3 regions of the Hydrogenoanaerobacterium saccharovorans genome follow, and region 2 is predicted to be linked to each of the others. Evidence: predicted binding sites of a transcription regulator. Region 2 holds the regulator's gene; each other region holds the start of a gene.
What was found. The regulator Rex, encoded in region 2, represses fermentation and respiration genes when NADH is low (regulators of the CRP and FNR family bind a similar motif). The targets are predictions, from matches to a motif close to ATTGTTAANNNNTTAACAAT.
Positions count from the first base shown of each region.

Region 1: a site for Rex is predicted at 5,418-5,437, ahead of EDD70_RS02710 (flavocytochrome c). Genes of this name have one in related genera too.
Region 3: a site for Rex is predicted at 5,231-5,250, ahead of adhE (bifunctional acetaldehyde-CoA/alcohol dehydrogenase). Genes of this name have one in related genera too.

Region 1 is NZ_RKRD01000001.1:578,294-585,789, reverse strand. Features, by position in the region: gene EDD70_RS02725 (glycoside hydrolase family 2 TIM barrel-domain containing protein) at 1-1,335, opposite strand, end outside; gene EDD70_RS02720 (DMT family transporter) at 1,340-2,263, opposite strand; gene EDD70_RS02715 (LacI family DNA-binding transcriptional regulator) at 2,266-3,306, opposite strand; gene EDD70_RS02710 (flavocytochrome c) at 3,608-5,395, opposite strand; gene EDD70_RS02705 (response regulator) at 5,508-6,182, opposite strand; gene EDD70_RS02700 (ATP-binding protein) at 6,179-7,496, opposite strand, start outside.
Region 2 is NZ_RKRD01000001.1:240,402-247,897, forward strand. Features, by position in the region: gene EDD70_RS01085 (permease) at 1-194, shown strand, start outside; gene EDD70_RS01090 (isocitrate/isopropylmalate family dehydrogenase) at 310-1,470, shown strand; gene EDD70_RS01095 (redox-sensing transcriptional repressor Rex) at 1,494-2,159, shown strand; gene EDD70_RS01100 (helix-turn-helix domain-containing protein) at 2,197-2,409, opposite strand; gene EDD70_RS01105 (helix-turn-helix domain-containing protein) at 2,454-2,708, opposite strand; gene EDD70_RS01110 (helix-turn-helix domain-containing protein) at 2,724-2,936, opposite strand; gene EDD70_RS14845 (hypothetical protein) at 3,045-3,185, shown strand; gene EDD70_RS01115 (hypothetical protein) at 3,238-3,648, opposite strand; gene EDD70_RS01120 (glucose-6-phosphate isomerase) at 3,711-5,048, opposite strand; gene EDD70_RS01125 (D-alanyl-D-alanine carboxypeptidase family protein) at 5,160-6,347, opposite strand; gene EDD70_RS01130 (HPr family phosphocarrier protein) at 6,480-6,710, opposite strand; gene mtaB (tRNA (N(6)-L-threonylcarbamoyladenosine(37)-C(2))-methylthiotransferase MtaB) at 6,944-7,496, shown strand, end outside.
Region 3 is NZ_RKRD01000001.1:2,060,087-2,067,582, forward strand. Features, by position in the region: gene EDD70_RS09600 (hypothetical protein) at 14-208, shown strand; gene EDD70_RS09605 (SDR family oxidoreductase) at 328-1,188, shown strand; tRNA gene EDD70_RS09610 (tRNA-Ala) at 1,527-1,602, opposite strand; gene EDD70_RS09615 (TVP38/TMEM64 family protein) at 1,804-2,448, shown strand; gene adhE (bifunctional acetaldehyde-CoA/alcohol dehydrogenase) at 2,534-5,155, opposite strand; gene EDD70_RS09625 (LTA synthase family protein) at 5,439-7,238, opposite strand.

The DNA of each region.
Region 1 (7,496 bases), 340 kb from region 2:
GCGTATCATACGTTCTACCCGTTCAACGTAAGTTGCCTCCCAAATTGGGTCTTCACTGATTTTGTTCATCTTGCCCTTTATGTATGCCATCTGGTTGCATTCAAGGTCCGCCTCTTCCATCACATAAAGGCCCAATTCATCGCACAAATTCAAGAAATCGGGGTGGCTGGGGTAGTGCGCTGTTCTTACAGCATTGATGTTATTTCTCTTCATCAGCAGTAAATCCTGCTTCATATCCTCTGTTGTAATACATCTGCCTGCATATTGGTTCCAATCGTGCCGATTGACGCCTTTGAGTTTAATTGCTTTTGAGTTTACCAATAGTAAGCCGTCTTTCAGCTCCACACTGCGGAAGCCCACCTTCTGAGGATATACCTCAATTACCGTGCCGTTCTCATCCTTTAATGTGATGAGCAAAGTATAAAGATAAGGTGTCTCGGCAGACCATGGGTTCACATTTGGTAAGCAGTCTTCTATTTTAACCAAATGTTTATTTTGCGGCTGCAGCGTCAGTTTTTCGTTCTTTGAAAGAACCAGCCGTTCACCGTCGAACAATTCTGCCTCTAAAACCAGTCCGCATTGTTTTTCGGAGTTGTTTTCTACCTCCATTTCAGCCGAGAAAGCACCGTCGTTATAGTTGTTTGTCAGCAAAGAATCAATTTTGTAATCGGAAAGATGAATTTTATTCCTTTTTATTACACTGACATCGCGGATAATCCCCGCAAATGTCCACATATCCTGATTTTCTAAATAGCTGCCTTCACAGAACTTATAAACCTTGACAGCCAGCAGGTTTTCGCCGTTTTTTACTAATTCGGTGATATCAAATTCCGCCGTCAGCCTAGGGCCTTGGCTATACCCTGCAAATTTTCCGTTTATCCACACATGGTAAGCACTTTCTACACCGTCAAAACGCAGGATGCATTCCTCTTCTTTTGTTTTATGAAAAACAAAGTTGTGTCGATATGCTCCCGTTGGGTTGTCGATTTGGATAGACGGCTCATCTGTAATGGGGAAAAGCGAAATTGCATCGGTATAATGCGGAGAATCATACCCGTTCAGTTGCCAGTGTGCGGGCACAGGCATTTCGCCCCATTTGCTGTCATCGAATTCAGCATTCATAAAATCATCCGGTATTTCAAGTGGTGTAGATGAGTAAAAGAACTTCCACATTCCGTTGAGCAGCTGATAATTACCACTGTTGATACGTTCAAAGGTAAGGGCTGCCTCTTTATCCTGATAACCGCAGTACATCGGTCTTGTCTGCATACGGTTTCTTTGTAAAACTTCTATGTTGTTCCAGTCTTCTTGTCTGTAGTCAAATGTAAGCTTCATCTTCTTACCCTTGCCCTTCCTTTATTATTTTTTTTGCTTTATCGCTTTTTGTAAAATCAACTTCTGCCATTAGGATAGAAACAATGATAATCAATCCGCCTGCCACCATATTTGCCGACAGTTTGTCGTATCCGAGCAGGACGGAAAAAAATGTGCCAAACAATGCTTCTGTAGAAAGAATCATTGCCGTTTTTGATGATTCGACATTTTTTTGTGCAACTGTCTGCAAAAAATAGCATATGCAGGTGCTGAATACGCCTAAGTAGATTACCGCCATCATCCCTTTCGGCGAAGCAAATGCGGTAAAATCGCGGTTGGTAAACATAAAAACCAAAAATGATAAAACAGCCGAAACCGTAAATTGTAAAAATACTAGAACTCTTGCATCCATGCTTGCTGCAAGAATGCCCGTAGCAACAATTTGGCATGCAAACAGAAAAGCACAACCTAAGGTTAATAAGTCACCTACCGAAAAAGAAAACCCATTAACAAAATTTAAAGATAAAACTCCAATACCAATCAAGCATAATGCAGAAGATATGAAAATTTTATTTTTAGGCTTTTTCTTGCTGACAACCCACCATAAAAAGGGAACCATGACAACATTGGACGCAGTGATAAATGCGTTGTTTGCAGGTGTTGTGTACTTTAAGCCCACTGTTTGAATAAAAAATGCCAAAAACAAGAACAGCCCTATTATCAAACCGCCTTTTAAATGCTGCGGGCGTAAATTTTTTTTAATGTCTTTAAAAAATACGGTACCAATAATAAAAGTTGCAATGGTAAAGCGAACAAACATAATAAAAGACGAATCCAGCTTTGCATCCAATGCCATTTGTGTGCCAATAAACCCCGACCCCCAAATGGTTGCGACGACAAATAGTAACGCAATCGATACGATGTGCTGTTTATGTTGTTTTGTATCCAAACTTAATTCTCCTTTACTTCACAGCTCTGGCGGATAATCAACTTGTTCGGCACCACTATGTTTACGCCCAGCATACGCTTTGTTTTTATTCTTTCAATCATCAAACGTGTTGACATAATACCGATTAAATCGCTGTAGATGTGAACTGACGAAAGAGATGGTGTTAGAAACTCCGCAGTAGGTATGTCGTTACATCCTATCACTGAAATCTGCTGTGGAATTTTAATGTTATGCTCTTTAAACGCCCTTAGGCTTCCGATAGCCATTGAATCGTTCTCTACAAAAAATGCCCTGGGCAGCTCGCCTTTTTCAATTGCCTGCTTGGCAAGTTTATAACCCGATTCGGCAGATGCATTATCATCTTTGTAAACATACTTTTCTTGATACAAGCCTTGAACTTTTAATATTTCTTCAAAAGATACACAGCGTAAATCAAGATGTTTTTTGCCTTTTAAGTTGCAGCCGTTACTGCCTATGTACCCTATTTCACGGTAGCCGAGCGAAAAAAAGTAACAGAGAGCCTTGTCTACTATCTGCCTGAAGTCATTGATAACGCAATCTGCTTCTACATCCGTTTCTTTAGGGTCAAAATCTACGAAAGATATTGGTAAGCGCGATGTTAATACAGATTTTCTGAAATTTTCTTTCAGATACCAATCGCCCGAATCGCCAATGATGATAATTCCCGAAAATCCCGTAAAATCAATTACTTCATCTCTATCCGAGGGCAAAAAGAATTCTTTTACTTCTACACCGTTTGCAGCAGCTTCTTCTTTTGCATTTACTCGGATGGAAAGATAGTAAGAGTCCGAAATCTCCCAAAACTCACTGTAAAGCATTATCAAAGCTATTTTTAGGTTCTCATCGGGGATAAATTGGTGTGCTGCTGACTTGTTCACTTTATATTGTAAATCTTGTGCGATTTGAAGAATTTTTAATTTTGTTTCACTGGATATAGAAAAAGTTTCATCTTGGTTAAGTACCCTTGATACCGAAGCGATAGAAACCCCCGCCAATTCGGCAATATCTTTTAACGTAGCCATATATATCCCCTTTTAGTAAAATAGTTTAGTAAAAATAATCGATGTTTTACCTGTAGTATACTGTTCTATTTATAAAAAGTCAATATAATAATTTAATAATATTGATATATTTTGTGATATAATCAATAATTTTGCTGATTAATTGATTATTTTGAAGGTTTTTTATTTATATTTTACTAAAAGTTTCATCAATTTTTATTAATACATACAAATATCAAATAACATACTATTATTTTAATATTTCAATTAAAAATAGGCAGAACAACCTAGGTTGTTCTGCCTATCCATTTTTACATCTATGTTATTTTGCTTCGTTTAAAATCTCTTTTACACAATTTAAAACAGCATCGCTGGATTTGGTTGCACCTGCAACTGCATCTACATCTGCACTTTGTGCCTCAATAATCGCGGGGAACAAGCTTTTTTGTACGGCATCAAAAAGAGCCTGTGTTTCTTTGTGTTCTGTCGCTTTAACATCGGCAATCGAGCCGTCTTTGATTGTCACTTCTATAGTAACATCACCGTTATTGCCTTTTGCGGTTTTTGTGTACACACCATCTTTATAGCTTGCTGTACCGGCTGTACTTTTTTTGCTTTCTACTTTAGGCATTACCAATTCGGTTGCGCCATTTGCCAAAGCAAACTGAGCAGCCTGTTTACCTGCTTGTCTGCCAAAAACAGTAATATCTGCTACAGCGTTACCGCCCAAACGGTTTGCACCATGTACACCGCCTGTAACCTCGCCGGCAGCATACAAGCCTTTTATTACAGCGCCTTTCGTATCCAGCACTTCTGTATTGGTGTTGATTTTAATACCGCCCATTGTATGGTGTACACCGGGTGCAACTTTAACCGCATAATACGGTGCCATTTCCAAACTTGCATCCATGCCGGTATCGCGGCCAAACTCAGCGTCTTTTTTATCTGCAACTGCTTTATTCCAAGTAGCAAGGGTTTTTGTCATTGCTGCTGCATCCACCTTTAAGGTTGCAGAGAGTTCTTCTAGGGTTTTGCCCTCGGTAACAATGCCTTTTTCAACCATTTCTTCGATTGCTTTCATGTTGTTTCTTAGATTCTGGTCAAAAATAATGTAAGCATATTTACCCGGTTGAGCCAAAATATTTGCAGATAACACATCTCTTGTCAACATCTCATTTGTAAAGCGTACGCCTTTTTCGTTTACAAGAATTGCGCCGATACCGCGAACGGAATCTGAAATAACTTCGTTCGTTGTTTGCTCAACGGTTGGATGTGTTTGAATTTGTTCCATATCTACCAATGCAGCACCGATTTTTTCTGACATACGAATGCCATCACCCGTTGCACCGGCATGGTTGGTTGTAATAAAGCCTTTTATGTCGGGGCGATAGGATGCATACATTTCTTCGTTTGCACCAAAACCGCCTGCTGCAACAATTACTGCATCGGCATTAAATGTAAGCTCGTTGCCTTTTGCATCTTTTGCTTTTACCCCGGTAACCGCATTGTTTTCAACAATCAATTCAGTTGCCTCTGTCTGATACAAAATGTCAATTCCACGGTCCTCAAGGTTTTTTGTAAGAACCGATACCAACACATTACCAATGCTGGAGCCGTCAACAGGGCGATGCATTCTGGGTTTGGAAGCACCCGCAGCAGCAACCACACCGTTCACATCCATACCGATTCCCAGCAGCCAATCAATTGCAGCTGAGCTGTTTTGTGCCAGATAAGTTACCAGCGATAAATCGTTGATTTCTTTGCCGCCCTTCATTGTATCATCAATAAAGGTTTGCACACTGTCTTCAATGCCAAGGGATTTCTGAGGTTTTGTTTCAGAAGCATTCAAGCCGCCTTTTGCACGAACTGTGTTGCCGCCGGCATATGCCATTTTCTCTAACACAATTACATTTGCACCGGCATCTTTGGCTTCAATGGCTGCTGTCATACCTGCGCCACCTGCACCAATGATAACAATGTCACTTTTATAGCTTTCTTGCTTTTGGGGAACTTCTGCTGTTTCTGGCTGCGACTGTTGCTTTACTTGGCTTGAACAACCGCTTAATACCAATAAGGCTGCAAGACTGAAAGCGCATAATTTTTTTAACATAGATACTCTCCTCATTTAATCGATTGTTATAAAAATAACATAATATGAATGATTTGTGTTGTTTTTAAAGTTTATTAGGGGTTTTTTAAATAAAAAAAGTGCAGTGAATTTCTCACTGCATCGTCTTTTTATGATATTTGATTTTTGGGCGCCCAACCTTACCGTACACAGTGCCCTTGCACAACTTTTTGCAATCCACCAAATAGTCTAAGTATAATCGCAAGGTTACCATGGATATCCCAAGTGATTTTGCAATTGCCTGCGCATCCAATATTCCGGTCGATGATAATCGAATGGCATCCTGTATCTTTTGCAAAGTGATGGGATGAATGCCTTTCGGCAGTTCAAGCGGTTGATTATTCTCAAACAATTCATCCAAATTATCTTGATTTAATACCGCGTTTGTCTGAAATAATTTGTAACGCTGCAAGTATTTTTGCAAAGCTATTTTAATTCTATCGAACGTAAACGGTTTGATTAAATAATCCACCGCGCCCAACTGCAAAGCCCTTTGTATAATTTGCTTGTCTTTTGCGGCTGTTACAAAAATAACATCTACTTGGTTAAACTCTTGACGAATTTCTTGTAAAAAATCGATTCCATTCATCTTTGGCATAAATACATCCAGTATGAGCAAATCAATTGTTTTGTGCTGTTTTAAATAAGCGAGTGCCTCTTCCCCGTTTTCTGCCACTGCCTGAACTGTAAAATGTTCGATATTTTTAATGTATTCCTTATTAATTTGAGCCACCATAGGGTCATCTTCTACAATGAGCACTTGTATCATTTATGTTTCACCTGCTTGAAAATTATATGGAACTCAGAACCTTCGTTCAACTTTGTATCTACTTTAATTGAACCGTTGTATTTTTCAACATTTTGCTTTACCAAATAAAGTCCGTATCCCCTGCTTTTTTGCTTGGTGGTATAGCCTTTTTCAAATATTTTGCGAGTATCTTCTATCCCCCTGCCGTTATCTTTAACAACGATTTCAAGCTGGTTATCCTGATCATTCAGATACAATTCTACCTGTTTGTCCTGTTTATCCAGGTATTCCAGGTTGTCCATTGCATTTTCGATTAAATTGCCAATAATCACAACAAGCGCATTGACATCAAAATTGAAACTATTCTCAAAATAGCAATCTTCATGCAGATGAAAATCAACTTTAATCTCGTTTCCGCGCTGGCACTTTCCAATACACAAAGCGGATATTGTTGGTTCGAAAATCATATTCAGCACGTTGCTGATGTTTGATTGAATCTGGTTATTAATCGTGCCTATATACTCTTTTGCTTTATTGGTATTGTTTGTTTCGATAAACCCTAAAATGACATGAAGTTTATTTTTAAATTCATGCGTGGTTGCCCGTAGGGAATCCACTATTTTTTTTACGCCGGTAATTTCTTCGGCTAGCTTGTTTACTTCGGTTTGGTCACGAAAAGACGAAACTCCGCCCACTACTATGTTTTGTTCGGAGAGAATTGGGACATTATTCGAAACGACTATCACGTCCTGCAAGGCATAAGGCACGTCGAGCATAGCCGTTTGCTGTTCCATTGCTAAAGGCAATTTTGATTGCGGAAAAACTTCTTTTATGTTTTTACCAACCACAAAATCCTTGCAAATGCCCAAATAGCGCATCGCTTGCTCGTTAATCAGCGTAATCACGTAATCTTGGTTCACTGCAATAACGCCCTCATGAACCGTCGCAAGTATCCCTTTATTCTCAAGATACAATCTGGCAATATTCTCCGGCTCATAACCAAGCAAACTTTTTTTAATGTAACGGGATACATACACTGCCCCCAGCACCCCGATGAAGCATCCCATCAAAATAAAAAGCACCATAATCAAGGCAATGTCTTGTTTTGTTTTTGCAATGCTGTCCAATAATGTTCCCGCCATAACAAAGCCCAAAATTTTACCGTCATGATTGGTAATTGGGGTAAAAGCGCGCAGTGAGGGGCCTAACGTGCCTGGGCCTTCTGATACATATGTTTCGCCGTATAAAACAGCCCTGTCGTTGTCATAAGCCGAAAACATTTTTCCAACACGGTTTGATTTGGTATGGCCGTACCTTTTGCCGTTTACATCTGCC
Region 2 (7,496 bases):
TGCCTTTGCTACAACTTTTGCTGCCCATCAATCGTTCGGCAACCTTGGCGTTTGCACTGGGGGCAATGGCAATATCGATACCCGAAGTGGTACTGCTCAGCCGTGTTTTTAAACCCAAAACAATTGCCGCATATGTTGTTGTGCTTGTAGTGCTTTCTGTAGTGGCAGGTTATCTTGCAGCACTTGTAGCGTAAACTGCACGATAGCATTATTGTGTAATGCGTTTTTTCGTTGACAATGATTTAACAATAGTTTAATATAAGAACTGATTGTAATACAGAATAACCAACACAGAACAGGGGTGTCAGTATGGAACAAAAAGTACAGGCTGCGGCGGCACACTTTGCCGCTTTGGTTGAAGCGCAGCTTGCCAGAGTTGAGCGCATGAAAGCAGTAAAAGATTTTGTGGATTACTCAAAACTGGATAAGATTATCATTGGCGTATGTGGCGGCGACGGTATTGGGCCGGTTATTACCCACGAGGCGGAGCGTGTTTTGCGTTATCTGCTGGCAGATGAAGTAAAAGCAGGCAAAATAGAGTTCCGCGAAATCGATGGCCTCACCATCGAGAACCGTGTTGCATGCATGAAGGCAATCCCCGATGATGTGCTGGCAGAACTCAAAGAGTGCCATGTTATCCTAAAAGGCCCTACAACCACACCGCGTGCGGGCGACCCATGGCCGAATATTGAGAGTGCCAACGTTGCAATGCGAAAAGAGCTTGATTTATTTGCAAACGTGCGTCCGGTAAAAGTGCCTTCGGAGGGCATTGATTGGACATTCTTCCGCGAAAACACCGAGGGTGCCTATACACTTGGCTCTTGCGGTACCAATGTGGATGATGAGCTTGCGTTTGACTTTACGGTAACCACCACCGAAGGCACCGAAAGAATAGCTCGCCTTGCTTACGATTACGCAAAGAAAAACGGCAAAAAACGTGTTTCTATCGTAACAAAAGCAAACATTGTAAAAACAACCGACGGCAAATTTTTAAAACTGTGCCAAAATATAGCAAAAGAGTACCCCGACATCACAACCGATGACTGGTACATTGATATTATGACTGCCAAATTGATTGACCCCAAGCGCAGAAAAGATTTTCAGGTTATGGTACTGCCAAACCTGTACGGCGATATTATTACAGATGAAGCCGCAGAGATGCAGGGTGGTGTAGGTACCGCGGGCAGTGCAAACCTTGGCAAGCGTTATGCAATGTTTGAAGCAATTCACGGTTCGGCACCCAGAATGATGGACGAGGGAAGAGGCTGCTTTGCAGACCCTTGTTCAATGCTGCGCGCGGCGGTTATGCTGCTTTCGCACATCGATCACCAAACCGAGGCAAACAAACTGGAAAGAGCTTTGGATATTTGCATGTATGAGGAGAAAAAACTGGCCATTACCGGGCGCGATACCGGGGCTACCTGCGAAGAATTCGGTAATTATGTTATGAGCACGATTGAGACTCTGTAAATAAGTTGGAAAAGGTGAATGCAATGAGCAAACAGGTATCTATCTCAGTTATCAGGCGACTGCCGAGATATTACCGTTTTCTTGGCGAACTTTTGAAAAATGGCATACATAGAATCTCCTCGCGCGAGCTTTCTTCCCGCATGGGGCTTACCGCGTCGCAGATCAGGCAGGATTTAAACTGCTTTGGCGGATTTGGCCAACAGGGCTATGGTTACAACGTCGAGGCACTGTACGGCGAAATCGGCCATATTCTTGGGTTGGATCAGAATTATAAAACCATCCTTATCGGTGTGGGTAACCTTGGCAGAGCAGTTGCAAACCATATGACGTTTGATGGCAGAGGCTATGAACTGATTGGTTTGTTTGACAGCAACGAGAAGGTCGTTGGTGACGTTGTTCGTGATATAGCCGTTATGGATATGGACGAGATGGAAGATTTCTGCATAAAAAATAAACCCGATGTTGCTATTTTATGTACTCCCCGAGAAGCGGCACAGCGCATTGCCGATAAGCTGGTAGAACTTGGCGTGCGTGGCTTTTGGAATTATTCGCATTATGATATCAATATGAATCATCCACATGTAGCGGTAGAAAATGTTCACCTCGGCGATAGCCTGATGACATTGTGCTATAAGGTAAAAGACCTGGATAGCCCAGACGGCCCTGCCGAAGGGAACAAAAATATATAAATGCAAAACGGCTGTGATGAATCAATCACAGCCGTTTTTAGTTCTTATCCTGTTTTAGTCCAAGAATATAATCAGCACTCACATTATAAAATTTGCAAAGGGTAACCAAATGGCAAATTGGCAATTCGTTAATTCCATTTTCGTACCGCGAATAAACTTCCTGTGTGGTTCCTAGAACTTTAGCTATTGCTTCTTGTTTTAAGTCGTTATCTTCGCGTAATTCTCTGAGCACCTCAAAATACATTTTCATGCTTTACACCACGCTTTACTGTAAATCATTATTGCAGCCAAAGGTCAATGCTTTGCATTTGTAAGTAGCTCAAGAGAAACATTTAGTATATTTGCAAGTGCTACCAATTCAATATCGGTGACAAAGCGTTCTCCGTTTTCGATTCTTTGAATTGCATTTTTGTCAACATCAAGCCCTTGAATTTGCAGTTGATCAGCAAGCATTCGCTGTGACACTTTTGGGTTTAAACTCTTACGTATTCGCGCTACATTTTTACCACAGATATTATTTCTACCGTCGACGGCTTTATTTTTATACATCCAAACACCTTCGTTTTAGTTCTTATCCTGTTTTAGCCCAAGAATATAATCAGCGCTCACATTATAAAACTTACAAAGCATAATGAGATGGCGAATAGGCATTTCGTTTAGTCCCTTTTCGTAACGGGAATACATCTGTTGCGATGTTCCCAATATTTTTGCAATAGCTTCCTGCTTTAAATCATTATCCTCACGCAATTCCCTAATTATTTCTATATATGTTTTCATAAATATATCACTCCAATAAAATTATACGTACAACATATATGATGTATTGACTTTACATAATATATTATGTAAAATTGCATGTATAACATTTAAATTGGAGGGAAAAAGATGCCGGATTATGAAAAAATGTATACCGTATTGTTCAATAGGGTGACAGATGCAATTGAACAGTTGCAAACCGCACAGCAGATTACCGAGGAAATTTATGTTGCCTCAGGTGAACAGGCAAACAAAAACGAGGATGGCTAGCCATCCTCGTTTTTACGCTATCATTTGTAAGTTGTTTTAGTGATTTGCTTTATTATACGATATACTTTTTAACGCTTTCGGGAAGTTCTGCAGCGTCGCAAGATACTGTAAAGATGATCGATGCTTTGCTTACCTCAACAAGTGCATTCAAATCTTCTATAAAAGCAGCAAACTCTTCGTAATTTTTGCCGCCTATTTTCAGCGTGCCATCTACAAAGATTTCAGAAATATCATAGTTGCCTGCAAAAATACCTGCGAGGAAACCATAAAACGCCTTGTAGCCCTCAACCTTATAATCTTCGATATCAATCAATCTGACAGCATGATCGATATTGTATGTCATTTTAAGACCTTTCTCAACGCATACGATATTACCGGTGGTTGTTTTAACGGCGGCATTAATCTGATTGATGAGTGTTTTTGTTTTGCCGGAGCCTTTGTTACCCACGATGAGCTTAATCATGTTTTATTCCTCCCAGTTTTTATTATATTTGGTATCGCCCTGCGGCGAATGTTGTGTGTTGCCTATTTTAATTTTGCTTCCAATTCAGCCTTCATATCCTCATAACCCGGTTTGCCAAGCAAAGCAAACATATTCTTTTTGTAACTCTCAACGCCCGGCTGATCGAATGGGTTTACGTTCAATGTGTAACCCGAGATGGCACATGCTTTTTCAAAGAAGTAAACCATATAGCCAAACTCGTGTTCGTTGATTTCGGGAAGCTCAAGCACGATGTTGGGAACACCGCCCTCTGTGTGTGCTAAGATGGTGCCTTCCAGCGCCTTTCTGTTTACAACGGACATATTCTGCCCAGAAAGGAAGTTGAGCCCGTCTGCGTTGGCTGCATCATTATCAATGTATAAATCGGATTTTGGTTTTTTAATATCCATCACGGTTTCGATTAAAATACGCTCACCCTGTTGGATGTATTGACCCATGGAGTGGAGGTCGGTAGAAAAAGTTGCAGAGGAGGGGAACAAACCTTTATTTTCTTTGCCCTCGCTCTCGCCAAACAGTTGTTTGAACCATTCTGCCATCATAGTAAAAGCAGGTTCGTAGCTCACCAGCATTTCTATGGCTTTGCCTTTGCGATACAAACAGTTGCGAATGGCCGCGTAGCGGTAGCAATCGTTGGAAGAAACATCATCGTTGTCAAGTTCTTTCTGGGCCGTTGCCGCACCATTCATAATGGCGTCAATGTCAATGCCTGCAACAGCAATGGGTAATAAACCAACCGCAGTAAGTACCGAGAATCTTCCGCCTACATCATCGGGGATGCCAAAGGTTTCGTACCCTTGTTCATTGCAAAGCTGTTTGAGTGTTCCGCGGGCTTTGTCGGTGGTACAGTAAATTCTGCCTTTTGCACCGTCAACACCGTATTTTTTCTCAAGCAGTTCACGGAAGATACGGAATGCCAAAGCGGGTTCTGTCGTGGTGCCCGATTTTGAAATAACGTTGATAGAAATATCTTTGCCCTCGCAAATCGAGAGGATTTCGTTTAAATAAGTAGGATTGATGTTGTTGCCCGCAAAGAAGATATCTGGTGTATCTTTTTTGAGGTTGTTATAGAAAGGAGAACGGAGCAATTCGATGGCAGCTCTTGCACCGAGGTAGCTTCCGCCAATACCGATGACGATTAAAATGTCGCTGTCTTTTTTAATTTTTGCAGCAGCAGCTTTAATTCTGCAAAACTCTTCTTTATCGTAGTCGGTAGGGAGGTTGAGCCAACCCAAAAAGTCGTTCCCCTTGCCGGTACCTTCATGCAAGGTTTTATGTGCAGCCTTAATCTCGGGGTAAATTGCATTGATTTCAGCCTCTGTTAAAAAGCCCTTAATATAGTTGGCGTTTAATTTTAATGGCATTTAAAATTCCTCCAGTTTTCTATGTCTTTATTCTACAATATTACAGCATTATTTGCAAGTATCTTGTTCGAATATCTTGTCAATTTATGCAGTTTTCACAAAAAGTTCATTTTATTTTAATTTTATCAAAGAACCAAACAATGTTTTCACGCCGTTACGGAAAGTCATCTTTTCAACCGCATGGGCAGCTTTTAGCGGGTATTCTGTAATCGGGTTGCTGTCGAGCGAAATTACTACTTTACCCAGTATCTGCCCCTTCTCAATCGGAGCAACTACATCCGGCACCATGCTCACGCGCTGTTCCAGCTTTTGTTCATCGCCCTGCTTCACCACGATCGCCTTAGGCGGGTCATACTGCACGGCAACCTCGGGTTTGGTACCATGTAAAACCTTTACCGGGGTAAGTTGCTCATCAATGCTCGGTGGGGTTGCCATAGCATAGTTGGCAAAGCCGTAATCGAGCAATTTACGGGCACCTGCAAAACGGTCGTTGCTCGTAGGTGCACCCAATACTACTGCAACCAGCGAAAGCCCGCCCCGCTGTGCCGAGGCAGAAAGGCAGCTGCCTGCACCGTCGGTTGTACCGGTTTTTAATCCCGTTGCGCCATCATAAAAGCGAACAAGCTTGTTGGTGTTTACCAACTGCGTTTTACCGCCGCGCAGCGAATCCATCCAAACGGTAGAATATTCTTTAATTTTTTCATGTTTCAACAGCTCTGCAGACATAATAGCAATGTCGCGGGCGGTAGTCAAATGCCCTTTGTTATCTAACCCGCAAGCGTTGTGAAATGTGGTATTTTTCATCCCGAGTTCTTTGGCGCGGTTGTTCATCATGCCAACGAAGCCTTCTTCGCTGCCTGCAACTGCCTCACCCAGCAGTACCGAAGCATCGTTTGCCGAAGATATTGCTGCCGCTTTGAGCAGTTCATGTACGCTCATTTGTTCATTCGGTTCCAGCCAGATTTGGCTGCCGCCCATAGAAGCAGCATGCTCCGAGCAGCTTACCATATCTTCCATCTTTAGTTTGCCCGCTTCCAGCGCTTCCATCACAAGCAAGAGCGTCATTATTTTTGTAATGGATGCGGGGGGCATCAGTTCGTCGGGATTTTTTTCGTACAACACCTGCCCGGTAGTCTGTTCGACCAAAATGGCCGATTTTACATTCATCGCTAGGTTGCTTGGCTCCACAGGGAGCGAAACGTCCAGCTTCGCCTCTTCGGCGAATACAGGCTGTGCGCCTAAAATGCACAGCAAAAATGCCAAAAACAGTGCAAGGGTACGTTTACCGATTATAGACATAAAAGCACTCCCATTCGTTCACATGTTGCTACTAGTGTATGCAGACAAGGGAGCAAAAAATGTGCTTTCATGCAGGATAGCTGGACAGCATTATAAAAAATGCCACCCAGCTATTTGTTTTTGTTTATTCGGTTACTTGGCAATGAAAGGTTTAATCTCGTCCATAAATGCATCGCAGTTGTCGCTGTAAACCTGCATTTTAATCGGCTTCGATAAATCAAGGCTAAAAATACCCATGATTGACTTCGCGTCGATTGCATATCTGCCCGAAACCAAGTCTACATCGAAATCGTACTTGGAAACCGTGTTTACAAAAATTTTGACGTCGTTGATTGTGTTCAGAAGAATTGTAACTTCTTTCATAACAGCAATCCTCCATTTCTATGTATGATTTATAAGGATAATTACCATAATTACAATATATCAGTCAGGGGTTTTTAAGTCAACTGCTAATTGTAATAATCCTAGAAATTTATTATAATAGTAGATGAGAAAAAGGCTTTTTTGTACAAATTTTTAATTTCGTTGTGCAAGTTGTGTCGAATGATATCAAACGGTGCGGCAGCCTTTAACAGAACAAATTACGGAGGGCGAATATGAGAGCCGCTTTTTATACGCTGGGCTGCAAGGTAAACCAGTACGAAACACAAATTTTAGAGCAAATTTTTTATGACAACGGGTTTGATATAGTATCGCCCGATACTGCGGCGGATGTATTCGTCATCAACTCCTGCACGGTCACCTCGTCGGGCGACAAAAAAACAAGGCAGGCACTGCGCCGTTTTAAACGTGCAAACCCGCAGGCGGTTGCGGCACTTACCGGTTGCTTTCCGCAAGCGTTCCCCGATGCGGCAGAAAAAATACCCGAGGCCGATGTGATTACCGGCTCTTATAACCGCGCCAGTCTGCTTACCAATATCCAAAAATATTTGGCAACAGGCGAGCGTGTGATTGATATTACCGCGCATGAGCGCGGCGAAAAGTTTGAGAGCATGAAAGCAAGCAAATTCCTCGACCGCACTCGCGCTTTTATAAAGATACAAGACGGATGCGACCGCTACTGCTCATATTGCATCATCCCTATGGCGCGCGGCCCTGTGCGCAGCAAACCGTTGGCAGAACTGGAAGAAGAACTGGCGGGGCTGGCAA
Region 3 (7,496 bases), 1.8 Mb from region 2:
AGGAGGTGATTGTATGTTAAAGTCCGACAAGATGCTGCAGTCAGATAAGGAGCTTGCAGTGCAATTTGCATCTGCTTATGTTTCGGCATGGTTTTCAAAAACCAATGTAGTTCAGCCAATGAATGGTCCGATGATAAAAAACATTATAACAGAATCTTACAATGCAATTCATGCCTTATCTGAAGATACATCCACGGAGGATAAATAAATGTGCCAAAAGCCAATCTTGATAAATATAGGATTGGCTTTTGTAATTACACTATTTACATCATAATCTTTTTTGTGGCAATAATAATAACCAATTATATTATGTAAGGAGTTTATTCGATGCAGCCACAAGAAAAAAATGTGTTTCCGCCACAACATCAAAATCAACATCCCGGCAAAGAATCCGAAATGAATCCGGCACCGCAATACGACAACCCCAATTATAAAGCAGCCGGAAAACTGCAAGGTAAAACCGCTGTTATCACCGGAGGAGACAGCGGCATTGGCCGCGCTGTTGCTGTTGCATTTGCAAAAGAGGGTGCCGATGTTGCTATCATTTATCTAAACGAAAACAGCGATGCAGACCAAACGGTGGCAGATGTAACAAAACTCGACCGAAAATGCATAAAAATAGCTGCTGACTTAAAATGCGAGCAAACAGTAACCGATGCTCTTACACAAGCTGTCAATGAGCTTGGTCACCTGGATATCTTAATAAATAATGCCGGCGTTCAATACCCGCAAAACAGCATTAGCGATATTACAAAAGACCAGCTTTTGCATACATTTGAAAGCAACTTTTTTTCTGCTTTTTATCTTACCAAAGCAGCTCTCCCCCATTTATCCACCGGCTCTGCTATCATCAATACTACATCTGTTACAGCATTTGAAGGTAACCCAACCTTGATAGATTATTCGGCTACCAAAGGGGCAATAGTATCTTTTACCCGCTCTATGGCATTGTCTCTTGTAAACCAAGGTGTGCGTGTTAATGCAGTTGCGCCCGGCCCTGTTTGGACGCCATTAATCGTTTCAAGCTTTTCCCGCGAAAAGGTACAAACCTTTGGCTCTACCACACCAATGCAGCGTGCAGCACAACCTTTTGAGATGGCACCGCTGTATGTGTTTTTAGCTTGCGAAGATTCTTCCGATATTACAGGACAGGTATTCCACATAAACAGCGGTACTGTAATTAATTAATGTGACAGTACGTCGTTGTGTACGGAGCAGCTTTATCTGCACTATAGTTGATGATAGATAAAGCTGCTTCTTTTTTGGCTCGTCTCTCGCTTTACTTTTAAACAAGTACGACGGCTGATTTTAAGCTGTTCATTACAGGATTTTTACTGCCACATCATCAAGCGTTTTTTAGCTAAAATTGCATAGAGAAAATTGAAAGCGCTAAAAATAAAACCCTGTAGACCACTACGTAATACGATACGTAATAGCGCAAATTTTATTAAGTTTTTACGAGTTTATTCATAAAAACAAAAAAGACCGAGAACCCGCTTTACAAGCCAGTTTCTTGGTCTTTTTCTTGGTGGAGACGAAGAGGATCGAACTCTCTACCTCTTGAATGCCATTCAAGCGCTCTCCCAGGTGAGCTACGCCCCCAAATTTTTTCCGACGAAGATATTATAACATATTGTTTTTACTATTTCAATATGTTTTTTACTGTATTGTAAACAGAATGCTAATTTTTGACGATAACCATGAAAATTTTATTTTTGGTGATATAATGAAAACAAAAACAAGAAACGGAATGTTGAAAAATTGACCAAAAAATCGAAGAAAATACTTAAGATAACAGGAATTTTGGTTGTTATAATCATATTTGGTATTTTGATTTTTAAACTGATGCCATGGTTTATTTCTCTTGCCAATCCTGTAGTGCGTAATGAATTTAAAACATACATTTCATCATTGGGATGGAAAGGCGCCTTCGTTATGCTGGGCATACAAATATTGCAAGTAGTAATTGCCGTATTTCCCGGTGAACCTGTCGAATTACTTGCAGGCATAATTTACGGCACGTGGGGCGGGTTGCTGTTGTGTATGGTGGGTTTAACCATTGGTACTTGTATCATATTTTATTCGGTACGTGCATTGGGCAGGGGGTTTGTTGAATGGATGTTCAGTAAAGAAAAAGTGCAAAAGCTGTCGTTTTTAAACGACAACAAAAAGTTGGAGATGATCACCTTTATCCTCTTTTTTATACCCGGTACGCCAAAGGACATTCTTACTTATGTGGCACCTCTTACTAAAATACGGCCACGCGATTTTTTTATCATATCCATTTGTGCCCGTATACCGTCAATCATCACATCCACTTATGCCGGACAAACGATTATAGATGGTGAATGGTGGAAAACGCTTGGAATGTTTCTTCTTATGGGCATCATAGGTATTGCGGGTATTTTGGTAAATAACTCTATTATGGATAAAAACAGCAAAAAATGATATAGGCAACAGAAAGCGGCATCGATTTTAGTCGATGCCGCTTTCTGTTGTGTGTTAGGGTATATTAGCAGAGGTATGGCGTAAATTATTTTGCTTCTCCGTAATAAGCCTTTTTGTAGATTTCTTGAATCTCGCTCACCAAAGGATATCTCGGATTTGCAGTGGTGCATTGGTCTTCAAATGCTTTATAAGATAACTCTTCCAGTTTGCTGTTAAACACTGCCTCATCAACACCGCACTCTTTGATGGAGGTTGGTCTGTCGAGGTCTTTCATCAGCTCACGGATTGCTTTAACGAGAGACGCAACTCCCTCTTCTGTGGTTTTTGCAGGCAAACCAAGGTATCTTGAAATTTTAGCATATCTCTCATCTGCAACGAATTTTTTGTATTTTGGGAAAGACGCAAATTTGGTGGGTTTTTGTGCGTTGTATTCAATCACATATGGCAACAGGATAGCATTAGCGCGTCCGTGAGGGATATGATACTCGCCTCCCAGCTTATGAGCCATAGAGTGGTTTAAACCAAGGAATGCGTTGGTAAATGCCATACCGGCAATGGCAGAAGCATTATGCATTTTCTCTCTTGCTTCTCGGTCTTCGCTGCCGTTGTTGTATGCGCGGCGAAGGTTTTCGAATACAAGTTCAATTGCTTTGATTGCAAGACCGTCCGTATAGTCGGATGCCATAACGGATACATACGCCTCAATTGCGTGAGTTAAAACGTCCAAACCGGTATCGGCTGTAATGGATTTAGGCATTGACATACAGAACTGCGGGTCAATGATTGCAACATCCGGAGTGAGTTCGTAGTCTGCGAGAGGGTACTTAATGTTGCCGTTTTGCTTATCTGTGATAACCGAGAAACTGGTAACCTCAGAGCCTGTACCGGAGGTTGTGGGGATGGCAACGAGCTGTGTGCGTTTACCCAGTTTGGGGAACTGGAACGTTCTCTTTCTGATGTCAAGGAAGCGCAGCCTCAATCCGTCAAAAGAGGTGTCGGGGTGCTCGTAGAACAGCCACATACCCTTTGCAGCGTCGATTGCAGAACCGCCGCCGATTGCAATAATTACATCGGGCTGGAACGCGTCCATCGCGTCAACACCCCGCATAATGCACTCTACAGATGGGTCGGGTTCAACATCAGAGTAGATCTCGCTGTGGCAGTATTCCTTGCGCTTTCTGAGGTAGTACAGAATTTTATCAACGTTTCCGAGTTTCACCATCATCGGGTCGGTTACGATAAACGCTCTGCTGATGTCAGGCATTTTCTCGAGGTACTGGATGGAATCTTCCTCAAAGTAAATCTTCGGCGGAATTTTAAACCACTGCATATTAACTCTCCTCTTGGCGATGCGCTTTTTGTTTACGAGATTTATGGTAGAAACGTTTTGCGAAACAGAGTTTTTACCATAAGAACCGCAGCCAAGGGTGAGCGACGGGGTGTTGGTGTTGTAGATATCACCGATTGCACCCTGAGAAGACGGTGAGTTTACAATAACACGACCAACCTTCATTTCGGTACCGTATTTTTCAGCCAAAGCATTGTCGGATGTATGGATTACAGCGGAGTGACCCAAGCCGCCCAACTCCAACATTTTAGCAGCATATGCAAAGCCTTGCTCGGTACTGTTTGAAATAAAGTAAGCAAGAACGGGGCTTAATTTTTCAAGGCTCAGCGGATAATCGAGACTAGGCTGTGGCAGCGGAGCGATAAGGATTTTTGTTTTTTCCGGTACCTTAACACCTGCCTGCTCTGCAATCCAGTAAGCGGATTTACCAACAACTGCAGCATTAACAGCCATTTTGTCTTTATTTATGACGTAGTTTGAAACCTTTTCGGTTTCTTCTTTGTTCAAAAAGTAGCAGTTGTTCGCTTTCATGTATGCTTCAAATTTATCTTTGAGTTCTTTATCAACAATTACAGCCTGCTCGGATGCGCAGATCATACCATTATCAAATGTTTTGGACATCATCAAGTCGGTACATGCTCTTTCGATATCTGCGGTTTTTTCAATGTAGCAGGGCACGTTGCCGGGGCCTACGCCCAATGCGGGTTTACCTGCAGAGTAAGCAGCCTTTACCATGCCCGGGCCGCCGGTTGCCAAAATAGTTGCTACACCGGGATGATTCATCAGCAAGTTGGTAGCTTCAATAGAGGGGAATTCAATCCATTGAATGCAGTCTTTGGGTGCACCTGCTTTTACAGCAACCTCATAAACAATGCGTGCCGCTTCGGCGGAGCATTTTTGTGCAGAGGGATGGAAACCAAAGATAATTGGGTTACGGGTTTTTGCTGCAATAATGCTTTTAAACAATGTGGTAGACGTAGGGTTTGTGGTAGGTGTAACACCGCAAATAACGCCTACAGGCTCGGCAACTTCCACATAGCCTTCCATCTCATTTTCATCAACAACGCCAACTGTCTGCTGATGTTTAATGCTGTGCCAAATGTATTCGGTCGCAAACATATTTTTAATAACCTTATCTTCGTATACGCCTCTTCCGGTTTCTTCCACAGCCATTTTTGCAAGCAGCTCGTGTGCATCTAATCCTGCAAGAGACATTTCGTGAACAATGTTATCCACCTGTTTTTGGTCAAGCTGCATATACTCGTGCAGTGCAACATTGGCTTTTGCAACCAAAGTATCAATCATTTCTTTGGTCTCAACGGGTTTTTCTATTGGGGCCTGAACCTTTTTCTCTGCCATAGTATTTTCCTCCTAGCACTAATTAAGGGCTCCATATCTTTAAAGAACTGGGTCGGTATTTTTATGAATCAACTTTTTGTTAATTCTTTAACAATATTATATCTTGCAATTTTTATTTCGTCAATAGATTTTTGATATTTTTTTAACAATGTTTATCACGATGTTTACTACAACAATCTCTTAAATTTTGTATAATTTGCTATATCTGTGCTTGTTCATTATTATGTACAGAAACCATAAAAAAAAGCAGGCGAATGCCTGCTTTTTTTCTAAACGTTCGTTATTATTTATTTATATCATCCGAATAGGCTTTGCCTTGTGTACGGTCATACGAATACTCTTGCAATGCCACTGCATCGGCGTTGTTCTCCCCTAAATCAAAGCTGTATTGGGGTGTTGTCTTCATCATTCGCTGCATATCGGTCATAAAACGGTCTTTCGGCAGATTGATATAATCGCCCAAAATGTGCGGCAAGTAAAATGCCGAAACCCGCTCTTGCGGTAAAGCATAGTTATGGCTATAATTGCTCCACAACAGATACGGCTGCTGGTAGAGGCTATAACCGTTGATAGATTTAGCAAGTTTTTTGTAAAGCGCACCTTGCTTGCCCAAATAAGGGTAATGGTCGCCAATAAACATTAATACAGTAGGCTTACTGCGCGTCTTCAAATAAGACGTAAGTTCATCCAAGGCTTTATCCGTTTGGCTGATACCGTACAGATACCGCCCGACTTCTGCCTGCTCTTCGGCAGTAAGACGGTTGTCTTTCACTGTGTATTTGGTTGTATCGGTGTAAGGGCCGTGATTTTGCATTGATACCGCATAAATGAAATTGGGTTTGTCAGATTTCTGCTCCAATGTTGTCCGAATTTGGCGCACAAGTGTACTGTCATCAATATAACCGCCCAAGCGGGTTTGATTTACGGTAAAATCGTCTTCAAAATATAAATTATCAAAACCATAGCTACGATATGCCTTGTCTCGGTTGTAAAAGCTGGCTGAAAACGGGTGAATAAAGCTGGTAGCATACCCCTGCTCTTGAAGATACGATGCAAAAGTGGGACGGGGGTTACCATCGGTAAACAGCTGATGAGGAATGTTTTCGTTGCCAATGCCTTTTACAGGTAGCCCAAACAGAAGTTCAAATTCTGTTTTACAGGTATACCCCCCAAAAGTAGGCACCAAGGCTTTTCCTTTATAACCTTCACGTGAAATGCGGTCGAAGTTGGCATAGGTGTCTTTCGATATGGGTAAGCCGCCAAAACGTCGAAAATCGGTATACGCCTCGGACATAATGAGGACTACATCGGGAGACTGGAAATCACCCGATTGGGGCTTGCTTTGCGTAGGCAGAAGTGCCTGAATTGCCTCTTGTGAGTAATTTTGCGGCTTATCAAGTTTCTGTGTAATCCGCTCGGACATGTTTTGGCTTAAAAAAGCAATTTGCATGTTTTTCTGGAATACTTCATCGCTGCTGTAAGGGTTATATGATGGTTGATAATCGATACCGCACAACTTATAGATGTTGGTATAAAGCGTGGGCACAGAAATAATTGCTGCGAGAAATACAATTGCACTTGCCCCCAGCGCGCACGATTTTATAGGCGGTATCGTAATACGAATACGCAAAAATGCAGCCCACAGCACATATATAATCAATATGGCTAAGTTAAGAACCATAACATAATTAATATCAATTTTGGTAAATCGGGCGATATCCGATACTTTGCCTGCCATGACAAGGTCAGCAAGTGTAAAATGCGTACCGTTGGCATCAAACTTAAAGTACTCTACCAGTGAAAGTACATATAACACGCCGCCCTCTATAAACATTGCAAGCCAAATTTGCCTTAAAATCAACGAAAGTGCCGCAAAAATAATGGCTACAAAAAAGTAATCATATATCAGCACCCCTACCGAACCTACCATAAAACGAAGCAAAGCAGGCAAGCTTTGCAAATGGGTATTTTCTACTACCAAAATCAACATCAACGGAAAAATAGCAACGGTAAGTATCGTTAATGTTCTATCCAAGTTACGGTCTGCTTTTATTCTGTTGTAAATACGTTGTACTAAACTCATATTTACCTCCTGCGCGAATCTAAGTTCTTTATCTGTCACTTATTATAACGAGCCAATCTTAAAAATTACCTCAAAAAATTCTTAAGAATTTATTACAATCAAATTTCAATTAATATTTTTTGTATGTTTTTTAACATAATTTGATTTTATTACCATTAAACTGATGAAAGCACCTCCGTCGTTACACAATACCTAATTCGATTTTAACATGAATCTATTGAAAATCAATAGAAATTATTTGACTTTTTAGCAAATTCA